One region of the Neorhizobium sp. T25_27 genome, then DNA from elsewhere that is predicted to be linked to it. Evidence: riboswitches for the same ligand, from Rfam matches in the RefSeq annotation. Region 1 holds a riboswitch; the other holds the start of a gene.

The links. Region 1 has a riboswitch for cobalamin ahead of C5J24_RS14235 (aromatic ring-hydroxylating dioxygenase subunit alpha). Riboswitches for the same ligand answer to the same signal wherever they lie in the genome.
Region 2: linked by a shared signal. The riboswitch ahead of C5J24_RS26840 (DUF1636 domain-containing protein) and the one ahead of C5J24_RS14235 (aromatic ring-hydroxylating dioxygenase subunit alpha) in region 1 are both predicted to bind cobalamin.

What each region holds. Positions count from the first base shown of each region.
Region 1 covers NZ_PVBJ01000004.1:192,177-201,589, forward strand. The annotation lists gene C5J24_RS14205 (DUF6101 family protein) at 1-351, opposite strand, end outside; gene C5J24_RS14210 (DUF1217 domain-containing protein) at 656-3,247, shown strand; gene C5J24_RS14215 (winged helix-turn-helix domain-containing protein) at 3,264-3,644, opposite strand; gene C5J24_RS14220 (FAD-binding oxidoreductase) at 3,641-5,086, opposite strand; gene C5J24_RS14225 (L-threonylcarbamoyladenylate synthase) at 5,114-6,091, opposite strand; gene C5J24_RS14230 (DUF6656 family protein) at 6,125-6,736, opposite strand; cobalamin riboswitch at 6,902-7,136, shown strand; gene C5J24_RS14235 (aromatic ring-hydroxylating dioxygenase subunit alpha) at 7,238-8,482, shown strand; gene C5J24_RS14240 (BA14K family protein) at 8,586-9,008, shown strand; gene C5J24_RS14245 (BA14K family protein) at 9,202-9,413, shown strand, end outside.
Region 2 covers NZ_PVBJ01000012.1:169,673-176,747, forward strand. The annotation lists gene cobG (precorrin-3B synthase) at 1-757, opposite strand, end outside; gene cobN (cobaltochelatase subunit CobN) at 754-4,047, opposite strand; gene cobW (cobalamin biosynthesis protein CobW) at 4,065-5,102, opposite strand; gene C5J24_RS26840 (DUF1636 domain-containing protein) at 5,099-5,509, opposite strand; cobalamin riboswitch at 5,616-5,857, opposite strand; cobalamin riboswitch at 5,917-6,146, shown strand; gene C5J24_RS26845 (CbtB-domain containing protein) at 6,183-6,359, shown strand; gene C5J24_RS26850 (CbtA family protein) at 6,373-7,075, shown strand, end outside.

The DNA.
Region 1 (9,413 bases):
CGACCAGCTCCGCCAGTCGGCGGCGATGTCGCAGAGGTCGTGGGCGACGAGCAGCGGAATGCACAGATCCGGATCGTCGTGATGCAGTTCGAGCGTGACCGTCACCTCGCCGTCGCCGTGGTCTATGGCGCGGGCCGCAACCCCTTTGAAGGCGCGGGCGGGCAAGGCGAAGGAGAGTGGCAGGCCGCTTGCGGGAAGGATCTTACGCAGCACAGCGCCGCGTTCGTCGATGGTGATGGAGACATCTCCTGATGTCTCGCGCAGCGCATAGGTAACCTGCTGCGGGAAACGAGACGGATCGAGCCTGAATGTCGACCCTGCCCAAACGGGCTTCAGAACAGTGTTGGTCATCGATATGCTACCCTTGTTTTACCTGAGAGCCGTTGCCGGTTTCTCTACGGGACTTTTGTCCTCTGATAGCCAAAGCATAGGGCGGGCCATGTTCGAGACTGCTTAAAAATAGCGGTTAAAGAAGCCTTGCCTGCCTGGATGGTTAGCGAAAGGGCACGCTTTTGGGTTTCCGGAAGGTGAATCGCGGCATTCCTGTGCAGGCCTGGGACAATCCCGGCGGGACGCCGGAACGCCCAGAAAAGCCCCGGGCAAGGCTAGGTCGCGATGATTGCGGCAGCATCATTCCGACTCGTGGGGCCTTTCCGTGGTATCGACCTATCTCACCTTCGATCTTGTCAATCGCGACATGCAGAAAAGCCTGAAGACGATTGCTGGGCAGACGATGGTCGTCAGCGACACGAAATACTACCAGGAAAATATCGGCAAGATTAAAACGGTCGACGAGTTCCTCGATAACTATCGTCTCTATTCCTATGCGATGCAGGCCCATGGCCTGGATGACATGATCTACGCCAAGGCGTTCATGAAGCAGGTGCTGGAAAGCGATCTCAGCGACGACAACAGCTTTGCGAACCGCCTGACCGACGATCGATATCAGAATATCGCCGCAGCCTTCAATTTCGGCGTTTCCAACGGAGAAGGGGCCGCCGCCCAGTCCAATGGGCAGATGGAGGAGCTCTTCGATACCTATGACCAGACGATCGCCGCCCAGAACGATGTGTTCGAGGACGACACCCGTTATTTCAAGGCGATGCTGGGCGATACCGGCAATATCACCAACGTCGATCAGCTGCTGGCCAATCCGAGGCTCCGCGATTACCTGTTCACTGCCTATGGCATCGATACGAAATACTACAATTACAATGCGATCCGCGGCGTGCTGGTTAGCGATCCGGCCGACCCGACCAGCTTCTACAACACCGCCTACGGCAACACTCTCGACCAGCATAATGCGATGAAAACCGAGGACAGTGAGCTTGCCGAGCGGCTGAGCCTCAGTACCGGCATTCCCGCTCTGCAGGATTCGCTCGCGCTTGGCCAGCAGAGGAAAACCGATCTCGAAACACAGATCGCCGCCAAGCAGGCTGAATTGCCCGGCAGCAGCGATCCCGCGGCGGTCCAATCCCAGATCGACGCTATGCAGGTGGAATTGACAAAAACGGTAGAGGCGATCCAGAGGGACCAGGACACTCTTGCCACATCGCAGACGCGTTACACCGAGCTGGATGGCAGGCTGGTGCCGATCGCCCAGACGGCCGAGCGGCGCGCCGAACTAGCAAAGCTCATCGCCGCCGGGGCGTCCGATGCGCCGTATCTCGGCTTGATGAAATCGCTTGCCGAGGATTTCAACTTCAATGCGGACGGCTCGGTGCCTGCAGGCGGCGCGGTCACCCCGGAAAAGCTGCTGGAGATCGTCGGCGGCTTCTTCAACAAGCAGACCCGTATCACGCATGCCGAGGCGATGTTCAACCAGGAGCTCTTCGAGCAGGAGCTCAAGACGGCGGACAATATCAGCGACTTCATCGACGACCCGCGACTTCTCAAATATATCAGGGTTGCCTTCAATCTCGACAAGGCCACGGTCGTAAAATCGACGATCGAGCAGATCTTGACGAGCGACCTCTCCGATCCGGACAGCTACGCTAATCGGTTCGGCGCGACCAATCCGGAATATCTCGACCTGGCGAAGGCCTTCAATTTCAATACCGACGGTACCGTCGCCGCCGGCCAGGCCCAGGACGAATTGCAGACCAGCTCCACCCGCAGCAACTACATGAGCCGCTGGGACGACAAGCAGGAAGCGGATCTCGACAAGACCATCAAGTTCTACAAGCTCAGGCTTTTTGAGGTGAAGACGCTTGACGACTTCCTGCACAAGGACGCCCAGGACTCCTTCGACTTTGCTCTTGAGGCGGTTGGCCTCGACCCGACGACTGTTTCGAAACTGACGATCAAGCAAGCCCTGAAAAGCGACCTTTCCGATCCGAACAGCTATATCTACAAGCTGAAGGACGAGCGCTTCGTCTCGCTTGCCAAGTTCTTCAACTTCGACACAAAAGGGGGCGTCACGCGGCAGGTGCTGCTCCAGTCCAATGCGGCGATCACCAATGTCGCCAAGGACTATATCCTGCGCCAAAGCCGGTTCATGGAAGGCGACGAACTCAAGGCGGCCAGGGAGAAAGCCCAGACCGAGGCGAAATATTATACCGCCGCGATGCAGCGTATCGGCAGCCGCGACGAGCTGCTGGCCGACCGCAAGACGCTCGACATCCTGATGATCTCCAAGGGGATAGATCCTTCCACGGTCACCAACGACTTCTTGAAGGAAGCTTTCAACTCGGATCCCGCCGATCCCGAGAGCTTCGTCAATACCCAGACGGACAAGCGGTTTGCACAGATCGTCGGCACCTTCAACTTCGATTCCAAGGGCGAGATCGACCGCAGCGCCGCAGGCGAGGCCCAGAACGGCGGCGAAGTTGTCGCGACCCAGGACCTTTACGTCCGCCAGATGCTCGAAACCCAGCAGGGCGAGGAAAATCCGGGTGTCCGCCTCGCGCTCTATTTCGAGCGCATGTCCGACAGCATCACCGATCCTTACGTGATCCTCGGCGACGAGGCGCTGATGGAGTTCTTCCGCATCACCTTCAGCCTGCCTCCGGAAATCGGCAATATGGATGTCGATCAGCAGGCCAAGATAGTGGAGAAGAAGCTCGATCTCGAAGACCTTTCCGATCCGGAAAAGGTGAGGAAATTGGTGCAGCGTTTCACGATCATGTACGATCTGGAGAACAGTGTGAACACGGCATCGGCGGTGAGCATCCTGAGTGGCGGCGGCGGCTCGGCGGGCATCAGCTCGGATACCCTGTGGGCATTGTCCCAGATCAGGATGAGCTGAGAGCTAACCGGTCTTCTCAGGCGTCATCGCTCTTGCCGGTCGTCTCAAAGTGCGGATCGGCGTTCGATTCGAGCCAGTCGAGGTCCGCGCGCATGGCGTCGCGGCTTGCCTTTTCCATCCGCCGGTAGCGGGACAGCAGTTCCTGGCCGAATTCGGTCAGGCCCGCACCCCCGCCGCTTTTCCCCCCATGGCGGGTAAAGATCGCTGGCTCCTTGAACATCCGGTTGATTTCGTCTCCGAGCAGCCATGCCCGCCGGTAGGACATGCCGATCGAGGCGCCAGCCGCGCGGATCGAGCCGTGTTCGGCGATCAGTTCCAGAAGCTGCGCCTTGCCCGGACCGAGCCGCACGCCGTTGTCGAGGTCGATCCGGATCGTGGTCTTCGACGGTTGGCTCATGGAATGATCACGACCTTGCCGGGGTTCATGATGCCGGCCGGGTCGAACGCCTGCTTGATGCGCCGCATCAGGTCCATCTCGATCGGCGAGCGGATATGGGCAAGCTCGTCGCGCTTCAATTGACCGATGCCGTGTTCAGCCGAAATCGACCCGCCGGCGGCGAGCACGATGCCGTGGACGATCGCGTTGATTTCCCGCCAGCGGCCGATGAAGGCTGCCTTGTCGGCGGCCATGTCGGCGCTCGTCGGCTGCGAGATGTTGTAATGGATGTTGCCGTCGCCGAGATGGCCGAAGGCGCAGACCCGGGCTCCCGGCATGGCTGCCAGCACCGCCTGCTCGGCCTCTGCCATGAAGCTCGGGATTTTCGAGACGGGCACCGACACGTCGTGCTTGATCGAGCCGCCCTCCGGCTTCTGGGCGTCGGACATGCTTTCGCGCATGTGCCAGAGCGCCTTCTGCTGGGCGACGGAGGAGGCGATCACGGCGTCGCGGATGAGGCCCGCTTCAAAACCCTGTTCGAGCAGCGACTGCACCATGGAATTGGCTGTCTCGGCGGAATCCGAAGTCGATATGTCGATCAGCGCATACCACGGATGCGGCTCGGAGAGCGGATCGCGCACGCCCTCTATATGCCGAGCCACGAATTCGATGCCGATGCGCGGCATCAGCTCGAAACCGGTCAGCGCCGTGCCGCAGAGGTTCGAGGCTCGCTCGAAGAGTTTTAGCGCGTCTGCCGGCGAGTTGAGGCCGGCAAGTGCGACCTGGTGCCCGACCGGCTGCGGGAAGAGTTTCAGCACCGCGCCGGTGATGATGCCGAGCGTGCCTTCCGCGCCGATGAAGAGGTCGCGCAGGTCGTAGCCGGTATTGTCCTTCTTGAGCCGGCGCAGGCCGTCCCAGATCTCGCCTGTCGGCAGCACCACTTCGAGCCCGAGGCAGAGTTGGCGGGTATTCCCGTAGGCGAGCACGGCGGTGCCGCCGGCATTGGTGGAGAGGTTGCCGCCGATGCGGCAGGAGCCTTCCGAACCGAGCGACAGCGGAAACAGCCGGTCGACCGCTTCCGCCGCCTTCTGCACGTCGGCAAGGATGGCGCCGCCGTCGGCGACCAGCACGTTTGCGACCGGATCGACGTCGCGGATGCGGTTCATCCGTTCGAGCGAGACGATCAGGTCGCTGCCGCCGGTACGCGGGGTCTGCCCCCCGACGAGGCCGGTATTGCCGGTCTGGGGCACGATCGGCGTGCCGGTTTCGCTCGCAAGCTTCAGGATCGCCGACACTTCCTCGACCGAGCCCGGCTTCAGGAGCATCGGCGAAGAACCTTTGTAGAGCCCGCGGCCCTCGACGAGATGCGGCGCAAGATCGTTGGCGTCGCGCAGGACGTGGTTCTTACCGACGATCGCCGCGAAGCGGTCGAGAAGCTCTGGGTTCGGCCCTGAAATGTCCATCGGCGTCTCCTCCTCTTTAGCCCCGGCTTATTCCCGCGGGGCGGCCGCCCTCGCCAGCCGGTCGTTGATCGCCTCGCCGAGCCCATGGTCGGGAATGGGCGTGACGGCGATGCTGGCGGCGCCGGTGGCGTCGGCGCGCTTCAGGTAATCGAACAGATTTGCCGCCGCTTGCGCAAGGTCACCGGACGGGCTCAGGTCAAAAACCGCCGCGGCGAGTTCCATTCCCTTCACTGGAGCAGAACCGAGCCGGATCAACACCTCGCCGGCCACGACATGGTCGGCGTTGAGCCTCACCGCTGCACCCGGCGCATAATGAGAGGCCAGCATGCCGGGAGCCTCGATGATCGCCGCCGGTCCCTCAGGCCGGATCACCGCAAGACCGGTTGCCTTCTCGATCTCTTCGGCGGCCACTCCGCCCGGTCTCAGCAGCCGGATCACGCCGTTCTCGACGCGAACGATGGTCGATTCGACACCGACCGGAGCCGCACCGCCGTCGATGATCAACGCCAGCTTCTCGCCCAGGTCGTCGGCCACGTGGCGCGCGCTGGTCGGGCTCACCTTGCCGGACGTATTGGCGCTGGGGGCCGCGAGTGGCTTTCCGAAGGCGCGGATGAGCTCGGAAGCGAAGCCCTTGGGAAGCCGGATGCCGATCGTATCGAGCCCGGCCGTCGCCAGCGCATGAATGCCGCTCTCGGGCTTCAGCGGAAGGATCAGGGTGAGGGGGCCTGGCCAGAAGGCTTCGGCAAGCCTGCGCGAGATCGGATCGAAGTCGGCATAGCGCTCGGCCATGTCGAGATCCGACATGTGGCAGATCAGCGGGTTGAAGCGCGGCCGGCCCTTGGTCTCGTAGATGCGGGTGATGGCGGCGGGATTGGTGGCGTCGGCCGCAAGTCCGTAGACCGTCTCGGTCGGGATCGCCACGGGCAAGCCGTCGCCAAGGACGGTGCAGGCTTGACGAAGCGCGCCGGCATGATCCCGGGTGATGTCGATGATTTGAGCCGTCATATCCGCCCGTCAATAACGCGGACCCGGGCGTCTTCAAAGCTTTTTGATGATCTCGCGGAGCATTTCGTTGGAAGTGCCGAGCATCAGCACGTTCTTGATGGCTTCCATCGGATCATTGGTCTGGAACAGAAGGCCGTTCTTGCGGATCGTGCGGTTGATCTGCAGCGGCTGACCCGCCTCGCGTTCGACCGCAACGGCAAAATACATGCGTGAATTGGCCGGGCTGATATGCTCGAAAAAGGTTTCTTCCTCGCCGATCTTGGAGAAGAAGTTGGCGATATAGAACGACCAGCTCACCGGGCCGCCGCGTGGAAGAAACGTTCTTGCCGCGGTGACGTGGCAATAGCCGAGATGCGGCCGCTCATCGAGCGTGTGGTGGAAGATGATCTTCGGAAAGTTGATCGAGCGATGGAAGGAGTTGATCCGGTTGTGGCTCGTTTCCCCAGCTGCCTCGAGCCTTTTGCCCGTGCGCTCGGCGACTTCGTTATGGGTGAGATAGCGGCGCTCTTCCGGCAGCCAGACCGGATTGTAGCGGGAGCTGCGCCCCGTCCGGAGGAATTCGGAATGGGAAGCAGTCTTCACTACCACCGGCGCCGGAGGCGGTGGAGGGGCTTTGTAGTAACGGATCTTTCCCTTGGCCTGCACGGTGGCATCGCTCCCATTCACGCCGGGATTTTATGGCTTATCCCTTAATGACAGGTTTCGCTTTCGCGGGGCTGGAGTGTTGCATTTTGGGCCGTTTCGCCGCTGTCGCCAACGCGGTTGCCGATGTCGCAATGTCGCCTATGCGACACGCTCGCTCGATGATTATATCCGCCTCGATCTTGAGGTGCCGCCTGACTAGGGAAGGCGGAGAATTGGGAAGCCGGCAGGGGTCTTTAGAAACCCTAATCTGGCGCTGCCCCCGCAACGGTGGTGGAGCAATAAGGCACGGCATGAGCCACTGGGAAAGAGCCGCAAGGGCCACCCGGGAAGGCGCCGAGCCGGTCCCCTGAACGGGACAAGCTCCTGAGCCCGGAAACCAGCCTCGGGATCAAAAATGACGACCGGACGCGGCGGGCGTTCGGGACAGGGTGTTGGGTGGGCCTTGAAGGCCGGCCGGCATTTCCATGTCCTTCCGCTGTCCACATTGACGAGGAAGATAATATGGAAATTCGCAATCAAGCCCTGCGGCAGCTTAAGAACCGCCGTGAAGGCTTCAGCCTCGAACAGCCCTTCTATACCGATCCCGCCTATTTCAAGCTCGATCTGGAAATGATCTGGTATCGCGACTGGCTGTTCGTCGGGCATGATTGCGAGCTGCCCAAGGCCGGAGCCTATTTCACCCTGCAGATCGGCGATTATCCGGTCGTCGTCGTGCGCGGCCGCGACAACCAGATCCGGGCGCTGCACAATACCTGCCGCCATCGCGGCAGCCGCGTCTGCACCAAGGAGCATGGCTCGGCGGTCCGGCTCGTCTGTCCCTACCACCAATGGACCTACGAGCTGGACGGCTCGCTTCTGGTCGGCCGCCAGATGGGCCAGGACTTCGACAAGACCCAGTTCAGCATGAAGAAGGTCCATTGCGAAAGCGTGGCGGGCTTTATCTTCATCTGCCTTGCGAACGAGGCGCCGGATTTCGCGCCGGTTCGTGCGGCGATCGAGCCCTATATGGCCCCGCATCGCCTCTCGGAAGCCAAGGTCGCGCACCAGTCGACGATCATCGAGAAGGGCAATTGGAAGCTCGTCTGGGAAAACAACCGCGAGTGCTACCACTGCGCCGCCAACCACCCGGAGCTCTGCCGCACCTATCCGGAATCGCCCACCGCAACCGGCGTCCAGGGCGCCAAGGACGATCCGGTCATCGCCGCCCATTGGCAGCGTTGCGAGGAGGCCGGGTTGCCGAGCGAATTCCGGATGGACGAGACCGGCCAGTTCCGCGTCGCGCGCATGCCGCTGATCGAAGATGCCGAGAGTTATACGATGAGCGGCCGCAACGCCGTGCAGCGCAAACTCTCCGAGGACGTAACGATCAACTCGATCGGCACCATGCTGCTCTTCCACTATCCGAGCAGCTGGAACCACATTCTGGGCGACCACGCGATCTCGTTCCGCGTCACCCCGCTCGGGCCGGAGGAAACGGCGGTCACCACAAAATGGCTGGTCCACAAGGATGCGGTCGAGGGCGTCGACTACAATCTCGAGGAACTGACCCATGTCTGGAACATGACCAACGACCAGGACCGCCAGATCGTCGAGGAAAACGCCTTCGGCATCCGCTCGCCCGCTTATGAGCCGGGTCCCTATTCGCCACTCCACGAAGGCGGCGTCATGCAGTTCGTCGAATGGTATTCGAACTTCATGGTCAACCGGCTGCAGGGCGACCAGGCGCAACTTTCGATCGTCGCCTGATCGCCAATTCGTGATCCGCGGTGATCGGTGCCGGGCGCGCTTCCAGGAACCGAAACCTGCGTCTGGCGTTGTTTTCTGATTAAAAATCAGAATGAGGAAACACATGAACGCCTTTCGTCTACGTCTGACTGCGGCGGCGGTTGCCATCGCGACCACCTTTGCCGGGCTTGTGCCAGCGCAGGCCATTCAGATGCCGGCTCCCCCGTCAGGCATTTCGGCCGCCGGGGATATCACCAATGTCCAGTACCGTCGCGACTTCCGGCGTGACCGCTATGGCTGGTATCGCGGCCACCGCGGTTATCGCGATCGCCGGCCCGGCTACCGTTATTACAACGGGTTCTGGTTCCCGCTCGCCGCCTTCGGCGCCGGTGCCATCATCGGTGGTGCCATACAGGCCGACCGGGGCGGCTATTCGAGCCGTCACGTCGCCTGGTGTGAAAGCCGTTATCGCAGCTATCGGGCCTGGGACGATACCTATGCGCCGCGCGCCGGCGTGCGGGCACGCTGCATCTCGCCTTACAGATAAGCAGGCATTGGCCACCTCTACGCCAAGCCCGGTCGCGGCATATGCCAGCGGCCGGGCTTGCTTCGTCGCGGCGCACGTTAATTGCGCATTCAGGATGAACTTCCTAAGGTTGCGGCAAAATTGAAATTCACTGCATACTGAAATAATTGGCTGTCGAAAATTGAAACATAGACAAGGGATCTGGGGACTTAACATGACTCTTTTGAAGAAGATCGCGGTTGCGGGCATCTCCGCTGCCGTTCTCGCCGGCTCTCTGATGCCGGCTCAGGCGATGCCGCTGCCGTCCGCTCCGGCCGCAGGGATCGAAACCGGCGCCAACACCGACGTGGCCCTCGTGCAGTACCGTCGCCATGGCGGCGGTTGGTATGGCGGGCATCGCGGTTATCGCGACTACCGTCCGGGTTA
Region 2 (7,075 bases), on a different contig from region 1:
CTTTTGCCTGACCGAAGGCCGGGCCGATGCCTGCCGCGAAAAGATCTTCGGAGAGGCGGAAGGTGCCGAAAGGCGAGGCTGGCCGGCTGGGCACATCGTTCGTGGGCAACCCGGCGGCGAGATCGCGTCCCCTCGCCTTCTGTCCCTTTTCGCCGAGCTTTCGAAGCAGCGCCAGAGTGGCGGAGACGGCCTCTGTTTCACGTAAAACATTGAAAACACGGCCGGTTGCTTCGGTCCCGCCCAAAAGCAGGGTCCAGTAGATGCCTTCATCGCTGGAAACGGCGGTGAGCCGGATATCGGCCAGGAGGTCGGAAAGCCTGAGCCGCCCGCCACCGTCAACCACCACCGACATCTTTGGAGCAAGGCCGAGGATGTCGCGCACACCTTGGCGGATCGCCTCGGCTATCGGGCGCGGATCGGCGATCTCGGTGTCGTCCATCCCCGCCAGCGGCGGAGTTTCGACAGCAAGTCCCTCGCGAAGCGGCAGGTTCAGCGCGCGGACATCGGCATCGAGAACGGGAGCCGAGGCCTCGCTCAGTCCCCGGACTTGCAGGTTGCCGCGGGCGGAAATATCGAGAACGCCGTTGCCATGGCGCAGTGCCATCCGGCAGAGTTCGGCGAGTTGTGCCGAGGTGATCGCGTCCGTCAGCGCGACGCGGGCGAGAAGCCCGTCACCGGTCATCATCGGGGCCGACAGGGCGGGGCAGGCGCCGCGGCGCATATCCAGCGTGCTTCGATCGAGGGAGAGCGCCGTCATGCGACCTTCTCCCGGGTGAGCATTTCGAGCTCAGCGTCGACCGCGTTGCGGCGGGGATGCCAGAGGCCGCGGCGAAGCGCCGAGCGGAACCGCTCTGCCATGAAGCGTGCGCCTTCCGGGTTCTGGCTCAGCAGGAAGTCGCGAACCTTTTCATCGCCGAGATAGGCGTCGTAGGTCGCCTCGATCAGCGATTGCGGAATGGCATGGGTGGTTTCGGCAAAACCGATCAGGTGGTCGACCGTTTCCACCAGTTCCGCTGCGCCGCGCGGGCCGTGGCGCATCTGGCCGGCAATGAAGCGTGGATTGACGGCGCGGGCGCGCACCACGCGGGTCACAGCTTCGGAAATCGAACGGGCACGAGGTTTTTGAGGATCGGTCGTGTCGAGTGCGATCACGTCCGCCTTGCCGCCGAGTGCCGCGACTGCCGCCGCAAATCCGCCGATGAAGGCGACATCGGCCGAGCCGTCCAGCAGGTCGCGGCCGGGATCGTCGCCCGTATGGACCAGCAGATCGGCGGTGCCGATGCGGTTTGCGAACTGGCCGGGCACGTGGCTCGCATCGCCCTCCGCGCCGCCGAAGGAATGGCTCGTCGCATCGAGATAGATACGGCCCAGCTCCTCGCGTTCGCCCCAAGTGCCGTCGGCGAGCTTTTCCTCGATGCCGGAGCCATAGGTGCCTGGTGCCGAGCCGAAGATGCGTGAGGGGACGTGCCCGAGCGTTTTTGCCTCTTCGGCCAGGGGATTGTCGCCCGGTGCCTCCTCGCGGCTGGCGATGGCGCGCATCGCGGCGTCGAGCAAGGCGATGAGAGCCGGAAACATGTCGCGGAACAGGCCGGAGATCCTCAGCGTCACGTCGATGCGCGGGCGGCCGAGCGCTGCCGGCGGCAGGACTTCGATGCCGGTGACGCGGCCTGTCGCCGTATCCTGCACGGGTCTCGCCCCCATCAGCGCCAGAACCTGGGCCACTTCCTCGCCGCCGCTGCGCAGGGAGGCACTGCCCCAGAGATCGAAGACGAGGCTTTTCGGCCAGTCGCCGTGATCCTGGAGATAACGCCGCAGGATCTCATCGGCCGCACGTTTGCCGAGTTCGAACGCGGTCGGCGTCGGCAGCGTGCGCGGATCGCTGGCGAAGAGGTTGCGGCCGGTCGGCATGACGTCGCGGCGGCCACGGGCCGGGGCACCGGATGGGCCTGGGCGGATGTGCTTGCCGTCGAGTGCGTCGAGCAAGGCCTGTCGTTCGGTCTCGGCGCTTTGGACACGCAGCAGGTCATCATCGCCGGGCGCCACCTGGCCGAAGACATGCTGGCCCTCCTTGATCGAGAAATCCTTGAGATCGCAGAGAAAGGCGTCGATGCGGGTGAGCGCCGTATCCGGATCGTCACTGTTCGAGACGCCGGCCTCGCCCGCCAGTCCGGTATTGCGGGCGGTCTCGACGATCAGCTTGGCGAGCCGGTCGCGGCGGCGGCGATCGAGCCCGTCGGCCTGCGCGTATTCGTCGACCAGCAGTTCCAGCTTTTTCTGTTCTTCGGAAAGCCCGGCGCCGGCCAAAACCGGGGGCAGGTGGCCGATTGTGACGGCGGCGATCCGCCGTTTGGCGACCGCCGCCTCGCCCGGATTGGAAACGATGAACGGATAGACGACCGGCAGGCCGCCGGTGACGATCTCCGGAAAACAATCCTTCGACAGCGCCACGGTCTTGCCCGGCAGCCATTCGAGCGTCCCGTGCGCGCCGACATGGACGATCGCATGCGCGCCAAGCGTCTCGCGCATCCATTGACCGAAGGCGATCAGCGCGTGGCGCGGGGGGAGGTCCGGGCTGTGATAATCGGCGCGGCGATCGGCGTTGCGGCCGCGGTCGGGCGCGAGCGCGACGGTGATGTTGCCGAAGGTTGCGGCGCGGAAACGGAAAATGCCGTCCCTGAGGTCTTCATCGGCTTCCGGCTCGCCCCACGCCGCCTCTGCAACGGGCAGGGGAACGTAGGCGGAGCGGGCGTGGCCGGCGGATTTGGCACCCAGGCGGTCCAGGAGATCACGTGGGGTCTCGGGGATATCCGAAACACCGTAGCCGGCTACTGATAATTCGTGCAGCATCCCGAGCACGCTCTGTGGCACGTCCAGACCCACGGCATAACCGGTACGGCCCGGCGCGCTCGGATAGTCCGGCATCAGGATGACGATCTTGCGCTCGGGCCGTGGCGTGGTTTTGAGCCGGAGGAAGGCAGCGATACGCTCGACGACCTGTTCGATCCGGTCCGGTTCCGGCTGGTTGACGAGGTTGGCGGAGCTTTCGCCTGCCTTGAAGGAAATCGCGCCGGCAAGAATGCGCCCGTCGAGCTCCGGCAGGACCACGTGCATGGCAAGGTCGGCGGGGTTGAGGCCGCGCCGGTTCTCCGCCCAGCCATCGCGGCGGGTCGTGGGAACGACGATCTGGAAGACCGGCACGCCGGTGCGGTCGAAAATCGTTTCGCCGTTGCCGTCCGTGCCGCTGGCAAAGGCGGTGGTGGAAAGGATAGCGGCGGATTTCAGGTCCGAGACCGCCTGTTCGACGAAGGCCAGTGCATCCGGCTCCTTCAGTCCGCCGACGAAGATCGGCACGGGTGCAAAACCGCGCTTTTTGAGCGCGTCGAACAGTGCATCGATCGGCGCCGCGTCATTCGCAAGCAACATGGAGCGGTAGAACAGGATCGGCAAGCGCGGCGCATCCGCTGCAAAGCGGGCCAGCAGGTCGTTGGCCTCGACAATGCCTTTTCCGGGCGCGTAGTAGCCGGCCTTCGGCACCGGGGCCGCCTGCGGCAGCGGTTCCGTTTTGCCTTCGGCCAGCGTCGTCAGGAGCTTCGCCAGAAGCCGCATATTGGCCGGCCCGCCTTCGCGGAAGCAGCTCAGTATGCCGGCGATCCGGTCTTCCGAAACCGTCGAGGCCGCGGTCAGCCGTTCGTCGCGGATGCTGCATTCGCCGGGCAGCAGCGCCAGCGCGATCTTTTTCCGCTTCGCCATGCGCGAAAGTTCCTCGACGCCATAAGCCCAGCGATCGTAACCGCCGAGAATGCGCACCAGGATGATCTTGGCATGGGCCGCCGTCTTCTCGATCCAGAGATCGACGGACATCGGATGGCGCAGGTCGGAAAGGCTGGTCAGCCGCAGGCTCGGCAAGTTTGAGCCCCAGACGGCCGCGATGCCGTTCAGGTCGCTGCCGGAAAAGGACAGCACCACCACATCGGCCGGCGACTGGTTGAGGTCGACCGGTTCGATGAGGTCGTCAAGCGACGACGATGTGGTGGCGAGTATGTGCATCCTTCCCTCGGGCCTTCTTATGCGGCCAGCATCCTTTCGATCGCGGCGCGGTCGATGCCTTTTTCGCCGATCACGACGAGGCGGCTTGTCCGCGCTTCGCCGGGTGCCCAGGCGCGGTCGAAATAATGGTTCACGCGCGATCCTACCGCCTGAACCTGCAGGCGCATCGGCTTGTTCGCGACTTCCACGAAGCCTTTTATGCGCAGCACGTTTTCCGCCTCCGCCGTCGCGGAAATGCGTGCGGCGAGCTGTTCGGCGTCGGTGACTGCGGCCAGATCGACGACGAAGCTGTCGAAATCGTCGTGATCGTGGTCGAGTTCGTCGTCGTGATGGGTCTTGCGGTTTTCGATATCGTCCTCGACGGCGAGGCCGAGGCCGATCAGCACGGCCGGATCGATGGCGCCGTTGGCAGCCGAGACGATTTTCACGGCACGTGGCAGATGGGCGGACACGCGATCCCTGGCGGTCGCGAGGCCGGCGGCATCCAGGAGGTCGCTCTTGGTGAGCACGATCATGTCGGCGCAGGCCACCTGGTCCTCGAACACTTCCTCGACCGGATCGTCATGGTCGATCGAACCGTCCGCGTCGCGCTGCGCTTCCAGCGCCTCGTGATCGTCGGCAACGCGACCTTCAGCGAGCGCCAGTCCGTCGACCACGGCAATCACCGCGTCGACCGTCACCCGTGCCTTGACGTCAGGCCATTGGAAGGCCTGGACGAGGGGTTTCGGCAGCGCGAGGCCGGAGGTTTCGATGAGGATGTGGTCGACGCGGGGTTCGATAGCCAGGATCCGGTCGATCGCCGGCACGAAATCGTCCGCCACGGTGCAGCAGATGCAGCCGTTGGCGAGCTCGATGATATTGTCTTCCGGGCAGCTTTCGATGCCGCAGCCTTTCAGCACGTCGCCGTCGATGCCGACATCGCCGAATTCATTGACGATGATCGCCAGCCGCTTGCCCTTCAGGTTTTCGATCAGGTTGCGGATCAGCGTGGTCTTGCCGGCTCCCAGAAACCCGGTAACGACGGTGCAGGGAACGCGGTCGAACGAAACGCTCATGATGGCATGTCCTCGTGGTGATGAAAGGGTGGAATACGGGCCGTCATGCCCTTGCCGCGCAGGCAGGTCGGGCGGCCGCGAAGGGGAAGGAAGCCGCGCTCGTCCTCGGCCAGCATCATCGCGCCGGTGACGATGTCCTCGACATTGTCGAGCGACAGGTGGCCGAAGACATAGGACCAGCCGCTCTTGTGGTTGAAGGCGGCGCTCGGGCTTTTTTCGCAATTGGCAAGGCAGGTGACCGGCTTGACCGCGAGCGGCTTGCCGTTTGCTGCCTCGCGCAGCGCCGCGATCAGTGCGATGCCGGGCCGGATTTCGCCGTCGGACGCGTCACGGCAATTGGTGCAGACGAAAATCGTCACATCTGCCGGGCCGGCGGTTGCCGGATCATCTGGTCGGTGGTCACTCATCGGTCAGCCGCGTTCCCGCCGGGGTCGAAAAATCGGGGCGCGGAGCAGAAGGTCGAAATCCCTCTGCGGTGATCGAGAAACTTCCTCCGGAGCACCCCGCCCGGTGAAGCAAAATTAATCGGACGGCAGGTCTCCTGGCTCGCGGGTCGTCGCCATTTGCCTGCCTTCCCAGGATACCGTTGGCCGGATTTCCCAGTGGCTTGACGGCCAAATGGCCGTTTTAGGCAATGGCTCGCCGCCTACAGTTGCGGGGGCAGCCGCGGCATTGGTCCTGAAAAAAGGGATCGCACCGCATTCTCTCTTAGCCCTCCCCGTTGCCGGAAAGGGACCATCTCCTTTCAAGTAAGCCCGGTCGCAGGCCCATGTCAATGCGTCGCAAAGGCGATTGCCGTCACGCCGAATTCGTCTATAGTGGCCGAGCCTATGGTGCCCGAAAGGGTTTTAGAGGGAATGCGGTGCGACGGAATTCTGCCGTCCAACCCGCGGCTGCCCCCGCAACTGTAAGCGGAAAGTCTTCGACCAAAACGGCTGTTTGGCCGTCAAGCCACTGGGAAATCCGGCCAACGGGATCCTGGGAAGGCGGGAGAAGGCGTCCGATCCGCGAGCCAGGAGACCTGCCAGAGGCGGCAAAGAACGTGAACGGCCCTCGGGTGGAGGGCGAAAGGACGAGACCATGGTTACGAACTCTGCTGCAGCTGCAGTCAGCCTCTCCGCTTCGAAGATCATTCCCCTCAGCATGACGGCCCTGCTCGGCCTGTTCATCGTCGGCTTTGTCGGCTTCTCGCATCTGGAAGTCGTCCACAATGCCGCGCATGACACGCGCCACTCGCTCGCCTTCCCCTGCCACTGAGGAGTTCTCCCCAATGTCGTTGTTTCGCAACATCGTCTTCACGGCGGTGATCGCCGGGCTTTTGTCCGGACTGCTACTGACCGTGATGCAGAGCTTCTCCACCGTGCCGCTGATCCTGCAGGCGGAAGTGTTCGAGAATGCCGCGCCTGAGGCAGGCCACAGCCATGATGCTGCGCCGGCCGCAGGCGCCACGGCATCGGCCGCCGAGCATCACCACGGCGACGAAGCGTGGGCTCCCGCCGATGGCTTCGAGCGTTTCATCTATACTGCTGCCGCAGACATGCTGTCGGCTATCGGTTTTGCCCTTGTCCTGGTTGCCGCCTCGGAAGCGTTCGGCGGCTTCAAGGGCTGGCGCGGCGGCCTGATGTTCGGCATTGCCGGCTTCCTCGCCGTCATCCTTGCGCCCGGCCTCGGCCTGCCGCCGGAACTGCCCGGCATGCCGGCTGCGGAACTCGGCCCGCGCCAGATCTGGTGGGTCTCGACGGCGGTCTGCACGGCAGTGGGTCTCGGCCTGCTCGCCTATACCCGCTCGGCTGTGTTTGCAGCCCTTGCGATCGTGCTGCTGATCGCCCCGCATCTGGTCGGCGCGCCGCTGCCGCCAAGCCATGAAACGGCGGTCCCGATGGATCTCCATGCTCGCTTCGTCAACGCCGTCTACGCCACCAACCTGGTGTTCTGGGCGGTGCTCGGTGCGCTGGCCGGGGTCGTCCGCGAAA